Regions from separate parts of the Streptomyces spiramyceticus genome, predicted to be linked through region 1. Evidence: riboswitches for the same ligand, from Rfam matches in the RefSeq annotation. Region 1 holds a riboswitch; each other region holds the start of a gene.
The links. A riboswitch is a leader RNA that binds a small molecule or an ion and turns the genes downstream of it on or off. The one in region 1 is predicted to bind cyclic di-AMP.

Region 1 (4,618 bases):
GCCGCCCCCGACCGGGACATCTCGCTCTACATCAACTCCCCCGGCGGCTCGTTCACCGCCATGTCGGCGATCTACGACACGATCCAGTTCGTCACCTGCGACGTCGAGACCATCTGCCTGGGCCAGGCCGCGTCCTCGGCTGCCGTGCTGCTCGCGGCCGGCTCACCGGGCAAGCGCCTCGCGCTGCCGGGAGCGCGGGTGCTCCTCAGCCAGCCGTCCATCGACGAGCCCGTGCATGGGCAGCCGTCCGATCTGGAGATCGAGGCGCGCGAGCTGATGCGCATGAGGGAGCTGCTCGCCGAGCTGCTCGCGCGCCACACCGGGCAGAGCGGGGAGCGTGTCGACGCCGACATCGAGCGCGACAAGGTCTTCGACGCGGATGCGGCCCGGGCGTACGGCCTGGTGGACCACATCGTGCAGAGCCGCAAGGACACTTCCGCCTTCTCCGCCCCGAGGTGATCCCCGCATGCTGCTGCCCGAACTGCCGCCGCTGCCGGCCCTGACGCGCGCCGAGTGCGAGTTCATCGACCGCTATCTGGAAGTCGTCGATCTGGTGGGCCGGATCAATCCGGCGCACGGGGCCGACACTTACGGCGCTCTGCGCGCCGCACAGGCGCTCGTCGGCAAGGCCGCGGGACTGCGGGACGCGCTCACCGTGATGCACGAGCGGGGCGAGACCCGCCTCCATGCCGCCACCCTCGCCCGGGCACTGCGGGTGCTCGACGGTGAGCGGCGGGCGAGCCGGGTCACCGTGCCGCCCCGCGCCACGAGTTGACGGGGGTTCAGCCGACTGGCCCTGCCCAGTACGACACGCGACACCTCGAACGGCGTATCTACCGACTGCGCAGTCGTACTATCCGACTTGCGCATCGCGCCTACACAGATGGCGGAATGGGGCATTCCGTCCCTGGTACGAGGGTCGCCAGGCATCGACAACGATCGTCAAAAACACCCCTGTCCACCCGAACGGGTCAGTCGTGAGGAGCCTCACATACGCCCGTTTCTGCTCGGAAATCCGGGTATTCATGAGTCAAGATCCCTGGGACGACAAGCCCCCGCCACCTCGGCGGGGCGGTCCGGGCGGACGCTGAGTCCTGCCGCCGCTCCGGATGACTGGTCGACAGGAGTGCATCGGCAGGAGTGGAGGACCCAGGTAGGACGGGGTGACCGGACACGGTCGTCCCTTGGGGTGAAGCCGCGAAAGCGGCCGGGCATCTTCGCCTGTCCGAACCCGACAGGCCATCCTTCACAGGCGGCTGACGAAGGGTTGCGCATGACCGCGCACACGTATGTTCCGCACCGGCTCTCCCGGGCCGGGGCCGCCTCGGCTCTCACGCTCGTCGCCCTCGGCGGCACCATGCTGGTGCCGGGGGCCGCCACCGAGGCACATGCCGCGTCGCATTCGACGAAGGCGCTCAAGATTGCCGCATCGAAGAAGGGTGCCCCGTACATGCGCGGGGCAACGGGCCCGAACCGGTTCGACTGCTCGGGGCTGACGCTCTATTCGTTCAAGAAGGCCGGCAAGAGCCTGCCACGCACTGCGCAGTCCCAGTACAACAGGACGCGGCACATCTCCGCCTCCGGCAGGCAGCCCGGCGACCTCGTCTTCTTCCATTACGGTCGCAGCGTCTACCACGTGGGCATCTATGCGGGCAACGGCAAGATCTGGCACTCCCCGAAGACCGGCTCCCACGTGAAGCTGGAGAGGATCTGGTCCAATTCCGTGTGGTACGGCCGGGTGCGCTGATCTAAATCATGTGAACTGCCTGGCGGTGAAGGTAAGTTGACCACCATGACCTTCATGAATCCGGTATGTCACATCACCTTCGACGCCCACGACCCGTACGCCATCGCCGAGTTCTGGTCCGCGCTCACCGGTTACAAGGTGAGCAAGGAGGACGCTCCGGGCGACGACGAAGTGCTGATCGAATCGGATCAGCCCGGCGTCCCCGGACTGCTGTTCATCCGTGTCCCCGAGAGCAAGAGCGTCAAGAACCGCATACACCTCGACATCCAGCCGCCGAACGGCACGCGGGATGCCGAGGTGGAGCGGCTCGCGGAGCTCGGCGCGAAGATCATCAGCGATCAGCGCAATGCGGAGGGCCTCGGCTGGGTCGTCATGGCCGACCCCGAGGGCAATGAATTCTGTGTCGAGCGCAGCGCGATGGAGCGCGGCCTCGTCTGAGGAGGCCCTGGCAGCATGACCTGGGGCGACCCCGGCGGTGGTGTGCACGCCGCCGGGGTACGCCTGGCGTGGGTCATCACTGGCGGACCGTTACTGCTTGACCATTACGGCTTGACCGTCACTGCTTGACGGGGACGTTCCAGGGGAGCGCGATCCACACGGTCTTGCCACCCTCCTGCGTGGGCTGGACGCTCAGCCGGCCGCCGCACTCCAGGGTGAGACAGCGGATAATCACTATGCCGCGCCCGTTGTCCTGCTGAACGGCGGCGGGCAACCGTTTCGGCCACCGGGGGTGGCTGTCTGTGACGCCGATGCGCAACCTCTCGTCCCGGTCCAGCTGTACGTCCACGGTGAAGGTGGGCGACTGGCCGAAAGTGTGCTGGACGGCATTTGTTGCCAGCTCCGAAACGATAAGCCGAACGGTATCGGCGGCATCGGAGTCGGGGGGCATCCCCCACTCGCCGAGAATCTCGGCGACGTATCTCCGTGCCGCTGAGACCGAGGCCGGCTCGCTCGGCAGAGTGACGGATACTTCCTGGTGGTCTGCCATGGCGACGCTGTCCCTTTCCCACCGGGGCCGGACTCCGACTCGTAGCGGATTAACTTCGAGGGCGGCCTCGGATTGCTCCGCGCCAGAGTGCCACTCATGGTGCCGTCATAGTGGGCGAGACCCCAAGATATGCAGATATCTGTCGCTCGAAGCGGTGAACTCTGCTACGCAAGAACGTATTTGGGCGGCGCATTGGTGGGGCGCATATCAAGTCATGAAACAGCAGGTGAGGCAGTTACTCGCGGTGGCGAAAATGTCTCATGTCCGTTTACAGATCCTGCATTTCACCGCGCGCCACCACCATTATCTTCTCCCTTTCGAACATTGCTGATCCGAATGTGATTGTTCCCGACCACGGGCGCGGTCCGCAGGACGGTGGCCACCGCCTCCTCGATCTGCTGGTCCGTGAGGTCGGCCCTGGCGGTGAGCCTGAGGCGGGAGATCCCGTCCGGCACCGACGGGGGCCGGAAGCAGCCCACGGCCAGGCCCGCCTCGCGGCAGTCGGCGGCCCACCGCACCGCCGCCTCCGGTGAGGGCGCCAGGACCGACACCACGGCGGCGTCCGGGCGTACGGCGGACAGACCGGCGTCGGTCAGTCCCCGGTGCAACGAGACCGCGACGGTACGAGCGCGGGCGGCAAGCCCCGGCTCACGGCGCAGCAGCCGTGCGCTCGCCAGCGCCGCGCCGGCTGCGGCCGGTGCCAGACCCGTGTCGAAGATGAACGTACGTGCTGTGTTGACGAGGTGGTCGATGACCCGGGCCGGGCCGAGGACCGCTCCGCCCTGGCTGCCCAGGGACTTGGACAGGGTCAGCGTGGCGACGACACCGTCCGCACCGGCCAGGCCCGCCGCGTCCAGCGCGCCCCTGCCGCCGTCGCCGAGGACCCCGAGCCCGTGGGCGTCGTCGACGACGAGGGCCGCACCGTGGGCGCGGCAGGCCTCCGCCAGCTCCGGCAGCGGCGCCGCGTCGCCGTCGACCGAGAAGACCGAGTCGGTGACGGCGATCGCCCGCCCGTCGTGCGCGTCGAGCGTCTTGCGTACGGCGTCGGGGTCGGCGTGCGGCACGACCGCTGTGTCGGCGCGCGAGAGCCGGCAGCCGTCGACGATCGAGGCGTGGTTGAGGGCGTCGGAGACGATCAGGGAGCCGTGGCCGCTGAGCGCGGTGAGGGCGGCGAGGTTGGCGGCGTAACCGGAGGAGAGGACGAGTGCGGCCTCGAAGCCGCAGAAATCGGCCAGCTCCCGCTCCAGTTCGGCGTGCAGGTCGGTGCTGCCGGTGACGAGCCGCGAACCGGTGGCGCCCGCGCCCCAGCGGCGGGCCGCCTCGGCCGCGGCGGAGGTGACCTCGGGGCGGCGGGTGAGGCCGAGGTAGTCGTTGCTCGCCAGGTCGAGGACGGCGGACTCGGCGGGGCGCGGACGCAGCGTCCTGACGAGCCCGGCCCTGTCGCGCAGCCGTGCCTGCTCGTCGATCCAGTCGAACGGTCCCGGTCCCTGGGGCATGGATGAGTCCCTTTTGTAGGCAGCCCACAGACACTAGCCGGGCTCGTCCGAGGTCATGATGTGGCAATACCCACACCTCGATGGGCCGCTCTTGTGCATTTCCTCCTTGGCCACAGGTGGTGCGGTAGGCCAGGATCGGCGCCATGGACCTGCTGAACACGCTGGTGGACAAGGGGCTGCGGCGCGAACTGCCGACCCGCGAAGAGGCGCTCGCCGTACTGGCGACCTCCGACGACGAGCTGCTCGATGTGGTGGCCGCGGCCGGAAAGGTACGCCGCCAGTGGTTCGGACGGCGGGTGAAACTCAACTATCTGGTCAATCTGAAGTCCGGCCTGTGCCCCGAGGACTGCTCGTACTGCTCGCAGCGCCTCGGCTCCAAGGCCGAGA
Region 2 (4,618 bases), on a different contig from region 1:
TCCGGTCGAGGGCGGGCCCCGTTTCGTACGCCCCGCCCTGTCCGTACGTACGCCCGCGGTACGCGGCACCGAGTGGCGCCGCACCGACTCCACCGTGGCGGGCGACGAGCTGCGGCTGTCCTTCGCCGACCCCGTGCACCACCTGGGCCTCACTCTTCATTACCGGATGCGCGAGGACTCCGACGTCGTCGAGCGGTGGGCCACCGTCACGCACGAGGGCCCGGCGGACGCCCCCGACCTGGAGCTGCTGCGGGCCGACGCCGCGGCCTGGACGCTGCCTCTGCGCGAGCGGTGGCGGCTGAGCCAGCTGCACGGGCGGTGGGCGGCCGAGTCCCGGCTCGTACGGTCCGAGCTCACCCCCGGCGAGAAGGTCCTGGGCAGCCGGCGCGGCCACACGGGGCACCAGCACCTGCCGTGGGTGGCGCTCGACGCGCAGGGGGCCACGGAGGAGAGCGGTGAGGTGTACGGGTGCTCGCTCGGCTGGTCCGGGTCGTGGCGCATCGCCGTACAGCAGCTTCCCGACGGCACCGTGCAGATCACCGGCGGGGCCGGTCACGACGATTCGGGTCTCCTGCGGCTGGCGCCCGGCGGAACGTACACCACACCCGTCTTCGCCGGGCTGTGGAGCGAGGGCGGGTTCGGCGGGGCGAGCCGGGCCTGGCACGCGTGGCAGCTCGCGCACGTCGTCCCGGACGCGGACCGGCTGCGGCCCGTCCTCTACAACTCCTGGGAAGCGACGGGCTTCGACATCTCCGAGCAGCAGCAGCGCACCCTCGCGCGACGGGCCGCGGACATCGGCGTCGAGCTGTTCGTGGTGGACGACGCGTGGTTCGGCGCGCGGGTCAGCGACCGGGCCGGGCTCGGCGACTGGACGCCGAACCGCGACCGATTCCCCGGCGGGCTGGGGCCGCTGGCCGACGAAGTGCACGGTCTCGGTATGCAGTTCGGGATCTGGGTCGAGCCCGAGATGGTCAATGCCGACAGCGATCTGTACCGGGCGCACCCCGACTGGGTGCAGCACCACCCGGGGCGCACCCGCACGGAGTTCCGTAACCAGCTCGTTCTCAATCTCGCCCGTGACGACGTCCAGGCGTACCTCTGGGACCAGCTCGACGGTCTCCTGTCGGCCGCGCCGGTCGACTATGTGAAGTGGGACTTCAACCGCTGTTTCACCGACGCGGGCTGGCCGGGCGAACCGTATCCGCAGAAGCTGTGGACCGCGCACGTGCACGCCCTGTACGGGCTGCTCGACCGGCTGCGGGCCGCGCACCCCACCATCGCCTTCGAGTCCTGCTCGGGCGGCGGCGGGCGGATCGACCTCGGGATTCTCTCCCGTACCGACCAGGTGTGGACCTCCGACAACACCGACCCGCTGGACCGGCTCGCCATCCAGCACGGCTTCAGCCAGCTGCACCCGGCGCGCGCGATGGCCGCATGGGTCACCGACAGCCCGAACACCCAGCTCAATGGGCGGGTCAGCTCGCTGCGCTTCCGCTTCGTGAGCGCGATGGCGGGCGTGCTCGGCATCGGCGGCGATCTGACCGAGTGGGGTGAGTGCGAGATCGCCGAGGCGCGCGAGTGGGTGGATCTCTACAAGGAGATCAGGCCGGTCGTGCAGCACGGCGAGATGCACCGGCTCCGTCCGCCGGACGGCGGCCTGAGCGCCGTCCAGTACACGCACGGGGACGACATCGTCGTCTTCGCCTGGCTCCAGGCCCAGCATTACGGCGAGCAGCAGCCGCCGCTGCGGCTGCGCGGGCTCGACCCGGCGGCGGCATACGCATGCCTGGACACGTCGGCCGTGCACCGCGGGGCCGTACTGCTCCACCGGGGTCTGCGCACGGCGCTGCGCGGTGATCTGGATGCTGCGGTCTTTCGGTTGCGGCGGGTGCGCGAATCGGGAGATACGTAGCAGTTCGGGATGTTGTTCTGCAGTTCGAACTAATTCGGGCAATTAGGCATAACTCCCCTTGCTGGTAAAGGGAATGGCGGGTCCGCTGGTGAGCAGGATCATATTTGTGACGGTGCGTGGCGAGGCGCCGAACGGAAATGCCTGGTCCTGGGCGGGGGTCCGAGATCCGTAATCCACAGAGTGTGACGGGAATTTCATGGTGAATTCCCGCAGGGCAATGCCTGAGTGAATGGAGTGGCTTGTCCGCGGGCGTCCTGTCGGCTTACGGTCACCGTCAATCCGGGTGGACCGCCTAATCCTGCCACCGCCCGGCAACCGCACTCACTCACTCACTCAAGCGTGGCAGGAGCGGGGGACCCAGGTAAGTACGCCGTTCATCCGGATCTGCACGCCGGTCCGGACCGGCTCGGGGTGAAGTCGCGCGAGAGCGCGGCCGGGCATCTCCAGCCCGAACCCGACAGCTCACCTCGTAGGCGACGGAGAGGAATTCGCCATGCCTGCAAAGGGTAAGCACCGCCGCCCGAGGTCGAACTCGATCACTCGCGGTTTTGTCGCCGCGGGCACGGGCGGAGCCGCACTCGCACTCCCGCTCATTGCCGCCACCGGCGCGAATGCCGCGGAGAAGGCCGCCCCGGCCGCCGCCTCCTCGCCCGTGACGCAGAAGGCTGCGGAGAAGGTCACCAAGAAGGCCGCGCAGGCAGCTGCGAAGAAGACCGGCACGAAGACCTACTCCGTCGTCTCCGGCGACTATCTGTCGAAGATCGCCGACCGGGAGAACGTGCGCGGCGGCTGGCAGAAGCTGTACGCCGACAACCGTGAGGTCGTCGGCGGCAACCCCTCGTTCATCCTTCCGGGCATGAAGCTCACCATCGGCGCCAAGGCGCCGGCCGAGGCCCCCGCCGCCCCCCAGGCCAAGGCCGAGGTCAAGCCCGAGGCCAAGCCGCAGGCCAAGGCGGCGGCCAAGCCCGAGACCAGCACCGTCACCGGCTCCGGCTTCTCCGCCCCGGTCCCCGCGGGCGTCACCACGCCGTACCGCGCCGCCGGTGGCAGCTGGTCCAGCGGCTACCACACGGGCGTCGACTTCGCCGCGTCGAGCGGCACGCCGGTCAAGGCCGTCAGCTCCGGCACCGTCGTCTCCGCCGGATGGGGCGGTGCGTACGGCAACGAGGTCGTCATCAAGCACGACGACGGCCGGTACTCGCAGTACGCCCACCTGTCCTCGCTGGCCGTCTCGTCCGGCCAGCGCGTCGGCGGCGGCATCCAGATCGGTCTCTCCGGCAGCACGGGCAACTCCACCGGCCCGCACCTGCACTTCGAGATCCGGACCGGCCCGGGCTACGGCTCGGACGTCGACCCGCTGGCCTACCTGCGCGGCAACGGCGTCTCCATCTGACGCACCCCGCCACTGCGGAATCCTCTCCGTACGCCCCTTTCCCTCCGCCGCAATTGGCGGAAGGAAAGGGGCGTACGTGCGTTTTCGGCGTATTCCGGATTGGGCGAATCTTGACCGGTGTCTTATCTCACGCCGCGTCAACCCCTCCCTACGGTGGCGTAGGTCACTTGCGCCAGTGAAGGATGTATCGACGTGGCAGACGATTCGAGATCATTCAGTGCAGGCACCATCGGGTCGTACGCGGCGATCGGCGACAGCTTCACCGAAGGAGTCGGCGACCCCGGACCCGACGGTGCGTTCATCGGCTGGGCCGACAGGCTGGCCGTACTCCTCGACGACCGCGTCCCCGAGCACACGTTCCGCTATGCCAACCTCGCCGTGCGCGGCCGCCTCCTCGACCAGATCGTGGAGGAACAGGTCCCGCGCGCCCGGGAACTGGCCCCCGATCTGGTGAGTTTCTGCGCGGGAGGCAACGACATCCTCCGGCCCGGCAGCGACCCCGACGACGTCGCCGAGCGCTTCGAGCGGGCCGTGGCCGACCTCACCAACGCCGTGGGCACCGTCATGGTGACCACCGGCTTCGACACGCGGGGCGTGCCCGTCCTGCGCCATCTGCGGGGCAAGATCGCGACGTACACGGCGCACGTACGGGCCGTCGCCGACCGCTACGACTGCCCGGTGCTCGACCTGTGGTCGCTCAAGTCCGTTCAGGACAGGCGCGCTTGGGACGGGGACCGGCTGCACCTCTCGCCCGAGGGGCACACACGCGTCGCGCTGCGCGCGGCACAGGTGCTCGGGCTCGACGTGCCGGCCGACCCGGACCAGGCATGGCCGCCGCAGGCACCGCGCGGCACGCTGGAGGCGCGCAAGGACAACATCCAGTGGGCGCGCGAGCACCTGGTGCCGTGGATCGGGCGGCGGCTGCGCGGCGAGTCGTCAGGCGATCACGTCGAGGCGAAGAGGCCCGACCTGCTGCCGCTCTGAATGCCCGACGGGTATGCGTTCGAGGACGCCGCCCGCGAAGGCGTCGTACAACGGCAGCGTCTCCAGGTGGACATAGCCGATGTGACAGTCGCAGACGGCGAGGGGGCATGCGCGCGGGCCCAGCGCCTGCCGGTACGAGCCGTCGTAGAGATTGCCGAGCTCTGAGCGGACGAAGTGGCAGCGGCGCACCGTGCCGTCGCCGTCCACCGAGATCACCGACTCGCCCGTACGGCAGGGCAGTCCGGCCGAGCGGTGCGGGTGGCGGCTGTACGGGAAGAGGGGGTCCAGGGCGGTCCAGCGGCCGGCTTCCTCGTCCGTATAGGTGCGGC
Region 3 (4,618 bases), on a different contig from region 1:
CTCCTTCTTTTTGCGCGGCGCGATACGCCGAAGAATGCGGGCAGCGCGAATTGGCCCCCCGCCAATTCACCCTCTTTGTATACGGCGCACCTGTTAATGACGCCCACTCGCCGTGTTTACGGCATGTTGCGAAGTCCTCACACGCTCCCGGTCCCGGTCCGGCTGCCGCAACCGGTGCACCGCGACCGCCCGTTCGGCGTGCAGCGCCATGAGCGACCTGGCACGCTCCGCGTCACCGCGCGCCACGGCGTCGACGATCGCGCCGTGTTCGGCCCACGACTCGACGGGGCGTGCGTGCTGCTCGACGGCGTACATCCAGGCGATCTTGTGCCTGAGCTGGGTGAGCAGCGCCGTCAGGCCGGGGCTGCCGGAGGCCTGGGCGAGCGTCTCGTGGAACCAGCCGCCGAGTGAGCGCAGGTCCTCGCCCTCGCCCCGGCGGGCCCGCTCCTGCCCCAGCCTGACCAGCCCACGCAGCACCTTGAGGTGCGCCTCGGTGCGCCGCTGGGCGGCGCGGGCCGCGCTCAGCGGCTCCAGCAGCGTCCTGACCTCCAGGAGGTCGGCGGCCTCCTGCTCGGTCGGCTCGGCGACGCAGGCGCCGGCGTGCCGGCGGGTGGTGACGAACCCCTCGGATTCCAGGGTGCGCAGGGCTTCGCGCACCGGGACGCGCGAGACACCGTAACGACGCGCAAGCAGCTCTTCGGTGAGCCGGCTGCCGCGCTGGAAGACACCGGAGACGATGTCGTCACGGATCGCCGTGCATACCGATTGCGCGGGAATGCGCATGACCTGACCTCCGCCTTAATCCCCGCGAAACGCGGTCGATTGACGCTTGTTCAGCGACTCTATTGCAGAGGCGGGGAATTTCCGAAGGGAGGCCGGAATCCATGGATATCTTTTGGCCAAGCCGAAGGCCCCGGCGGGGAAGCCGGGGCCTTCGGGGAAAGCGGAGGTGCGTCGGACCGCGTCGTCGGAGTCGGGGTCAGATACTGACGCCGTGCGCGCGCAGGTACGCGGTCGGGTCCATGTCGGAGCCGTAGTCGGGCGTCGTACGGGCCTCGAAGTGCAGGTGCGGGCCGGTCGAGTTGCCGGTCGAACCCGAGAGGCCTATCTGCTGGCCGGTGGTGACGGCCTGGCCGACGGAGACGCGGATGGACGACAGGTGGCCGTACTGCGTGTACGTGCCGTCGTTCATCCTGATGACGATGTTGTTGCCGTACGCGCCGCCCCAGCCGGCCTCGACGACGGTGCCGCGGCCGACGGACACGACGGAACTGCCGGACGGTGCACGGAAGTCGACACCGGAGTGGCTGCCGGAGGACCAGAGCGAGCCGCCGGCGTTGTAGCCGGTGGTCACCACGGAACCGGCGATGGGAAGGGTGTAGCTGTTGAGGCGCTTGCGCTCGGCGGCGCGGGCGGCACGCTCCCTGGCCGCGCGCTCCTCCCGCTCCCTCTTGACCTTCGCCGCAGCGGCGGCCCTGGCCTTGCGCTCGGCCTCGGCCTTCCGCTCGGCCTCGGCCTTGCGGGCGGCCTCCGCCTTGACGGCGGCCTGTCGCTGGGACTCGGCCTGGGCCGCGATCTGGTCGGCGAGGGAGTCGCCGATGACGAGGGCCTGGGTCAGGCCGGTGTCCGCGACGGAGCGCGCCGCTTCGGCGCTGGTGTCGTCGTGGGCGGCGAGGGCGGGAGAGGCCAGGCCTCCGATGACGCCGGTCGTCGCGAGGGCGGCAACACCCGCCATGTTCGCGCTCTTGCGCGTCAGACGGCTCGGACGACGGTGCTTCCCGGTGGCACGGGTGAACGCCATGGAGTGGCTGATCCTTTCCTTCCTTCTCGCCTACCGGGTTAGCTGACGGGTTCGGAGCAGGAAGGTCTCCTACGGACCCCTCCGTACGTACGCGCACAGAGGCCGTCCGATTCACCCCAGGGACTGAATGGGTCCCCGGCTCCCCAGGCTCGCGCCTGACGGGGACTCGGCGATGACTGTCCGGCGCCGCGGATGCGGCGCATTGCTGACGAACAGCCGGACAGACGCTAAACGGGACATCTGTCAATCACCAAACAGACACGAGGTTTTGTAACGCACCCCACAGGCCAGACAGGCAACCTCCACAACAAAAGGGACATACAGGAAGGACCCCGGCGGCCTGTCGGTCACCGGGGTCCCTCTATTCCGTCCCCCTATGCCCCATTACAGGGGCATTTGGTGCGCGGCTTATCAGCCGGCCACCACCTTCACCTCGCCGATGCCGAGCGCCCTGACCGGCTCCTCGATCTGGGACGCGTCCCCGACGAGGATCGTGACCAGACGGTCGGCAGGGAAGGCGCTGACGGCCGCTGCGGTGGCCTCCACCGTGCCGGTCTCGACGAGGCGCGCGTACAGCTGGGCCTGGAAGTCGTCCGGCAGCTGCTGCTCGACCTGGTCGGCGAGCGTGCCGGCGACGGCCGCGGCCGTCTCGTACTTCAGCGGGGCGACGCCCACCAGGTTCTGTACGGCGACGTCGCGCTCGGCGTCGGTCAGGCCTTCCTCTGCGAGGGTGCGCAGCACCTTCCAGAGGTCCTCCAGCGCCGGACCCGTGGACTCGGTGTCCACGGAGCCGCTGATCGCGAGCATCGCGGCGCCCGGGGCCCCTTCCGGACCGGAGGGAGCGGCGGAGCGCAACACCTGGCCATAGGCGCGCACGCCGTACGTGTAGCCCTTCTCCTCGCGCAGGACACGGTCCAGGCGGGAGGTGAGCGTGCCGCCCAGGCAGTACGTACCGAGGACCTGGGCCGGCCAGACACGGTCGTGCCTGTCCGGGCCGGTGCGGCCGATGAGCAGCTGCGTCTGGACCGCGCCGGGGCGGTCGACGATGACCACGCGGCCCGTGTCGTCCGCCGTCACCACCGGGACGGGGCGGGGCTCGGCGGTGTTGCCCGTCCAGGCGCCCAGGGTGTCGGCCAGCACGGCATCGAGATCCGTGCCTTCGAGGTCGCCGACGACCACGGCGGTGGCGGTCGCGGGACGCACGTGCGCCTCGTAGAAGCCCCTCACTGCGGCGGAGTCGATACGCTCCACCGTCTCCTCCGAGCCCTGGCGCGGCCGCGACATGCGCGAACCGGCGGGGAAGAGCTCCTTGGAGAGCTGCTTGGCGGCCCGACGGGACGGGTTGGCCGTCTCGTGCGGGATCTCGTCGAGCCGGTTGCGCACCAGCCGGTCGATCTCGCTGTCCGCGAAGGCGGGCGCGCGCAGCGCGTCGGCGAGCAGGCCGAGCGCCTTGGGCAGCCGGGAGACCGGGACCTCCAGGGAGACCCGTACGCCGGGGTGATCGGCGTACGCGTCGAGCGTGGCGCCGCAGCGCTCCAGCTCGGCGGCGAACTCCTCGGCGGAGTGCTTGTCGGTGCCCTCGGAGAACGCCCGCGCCATGATCGTGGCGACGCCGTCGAGGCCCTCGGGCTCCGCCTCCAGCGGGGCGGCGAGGAAGATCTCCACGGCCACGACCTGCTGGCCGGGGCGGTGGCAGCGCAGCACGGTCAGACCGTTGGGCAGGGCGCCGCGCTCGGGGGCGGGGAAGGCCCACGGCTGGGCGGTGCCCGCCTTCGGCTGCGGGTGGAACGTCATGCTCACGGCTGCGGTGTCGGTCACTTGTCCGCCCCTTCCTGCGCGTCGGTCTCGTCGGCGGCGGCATCGGCGTCGGCCGTGCCGGCGGTGTCGGCGGTGTCGTCGGCATGTGTGGGCTCGTACACCAGCACCGCCCTGTTGTCCGGGCGCAGCCGGGCCTTCGCCGCGGCCTTGACCTCGTCCGCCGTGATGTCGAGGACGCGCTGGACCGCGGTCAGGGCGAGCTGCGGGTCGCCGAACAGGACGGCGTACCGGCACAGTTCGTCGGCGCGGCCCGCGACCGTACCGAGCCGGTCCAGCCACTCGCGCTCCAACTGGGCCTGCGCGCGCTCCATCTCCTCGGGCGTGGGGCCCTCGGCGGCGAACTTGGCCAGCTCTTCGTCGACGGCACGCTCGATGTCGGGCACCTCGACACCGGCCGACGTCTTGACGTCCAGCCAGCCGAGCGAGGGTGCGCCGGTCAGGCGCAGCAGTCCGAAGCCGGCCGCGACGGCCGTCTGGTCGCGGCGCACGAGGCGGTTGTGCAGCCGGGAGGACTCGCCGCCGCCGAGGATGGTGAGCGCCAGGTCCGCGGCGTCGGCCTCGCGGGTGCCGTCGTGGGGCAGCCGGTAGGCGGCCATCAGCGCGCGGGCCGGGACCTCCTCGTGGATCTCCTCACGCAGCTCTTCGCCGATGATGTCGGGCAGGGTGCCGTCGCGCGGCGGCTGCTTTCCGTCGTGGGACGGGATGGAGCCGAAGTACTTCTCGATCCAGGCGAGCGTCTGCTCCGGGTCGATGTCGCCGACGACCGAGAGCACCGCGTTGTTGGGTGCGTAGTAGGTACGGAAAAAGGCGCGCGCGTCTTCGAGGGTCGCGGCGTCCAGGTCGGCCATCGAGCCGATCGGCGTGTGGTGATACGGGTGACCCTCGGGGTAGGAGAGGGCGGTCAGCTTCTCGAACGCCGTGCCGTACGGCACGTTGTCGTACCGCTGGCGGCGCTCGTTCTTGACGACGTCGCGCTGGTTCTCCATGGACTCTTCGTCG

Region 2: it holds a riboswitch for cyclic di-AMP, as region 1 does, so the genes downstream of both, PXH83_RS28325 (LysM peptidoglycan-binding domain-containing M23 family metallopeptidase) here and PXH83_RS01005 (C40 family peptidase) in region 1, are expected to answer to the same signal.
Region 3: it holds a riboswitch for cyclic di-AMP, as region 1 does, so the genes downstream of both, PXH83_RS24190 (M23 family metallopeptidase) here and PXH83_RS01005 (C40 family peptidase) in region 1, are expected to answer to the same signal.

What each region holds. Positions count from the first base shown of each region.
Region 1 is NZ_JARBAX010000001.1:263,642-268,259, forward strand. It holds gene PXH83_RS00995 (ATP-dependent Clp protease proteolytic subunit) at 1-459, shown strand, start outside; gene PXH83_RS01000 (hypothetical protein) at 467-775, shown strand; cyclic di-AMP (ydaO/yuaA leader) riboswitch at 1,109-1,270, shown strand; gene PXH83_RS01005 (C40 family peptidase) at 1,274-1,747, shown strand; gene PXH83_RS01010 (VOC family protein) at 1,793-2,185, shown strand; gene PXH83_RS01015 (ATP-binding protein) at 2,304-2,735, opposite strand; gene PXH83_RS01020 (8-amino-7-oxononanoate synthase) at 3,020-4,231, opposite strand; gene bioB (biotin synthase BioB) at 4,375-4,618, shown strand, end outside.
Region 2 is NZ_JARBAX010000002.1:1,060,343-1,064,960, forward strand. It holds gene PXH83_RS28320 (alpha-galactosidase) at 1-1,912, shown strand, start outside; cyclic di-AMP (ydaO/yuaA leader) riboswitch at 2,233-2,403, shown strand; gene PXH83_RS28325 (LysM peptidoglycan-binding domain-containing M23 family metallopeptidase) at 2,406-3,305, shown strand; gene PXH83_RS28330 (SGNH/GDSL hydrolase family protein) at 3,498-4,289, shown strand; gene PXH83_RS28335 (STM4011 family radical SAM protein) at 4,242-4,618, opposite strand, start outside.
Region 3 is NZ_JARBAX010000002.1:104,169-108,786, reverse strand. It holds gene PXH83_RS24195 (GntR family transcriptional regulator) at 94-783, opposite strand; gene PXH83_RS24190 (M23 family metallopeptidase) at 980-1,801, opposite strand; cyclic di-AMP (ydaO/yuaA leader) riboswitch at 1,814-1,983, opposite strand; gene PXH83_RS24185 (M16 family metallopeptidase) at 2,213-3,595, opposite strand; gene PXH83_RS24180 (M16 family metallopeptidase) at 3,616-4,618, opposite strand, start outside.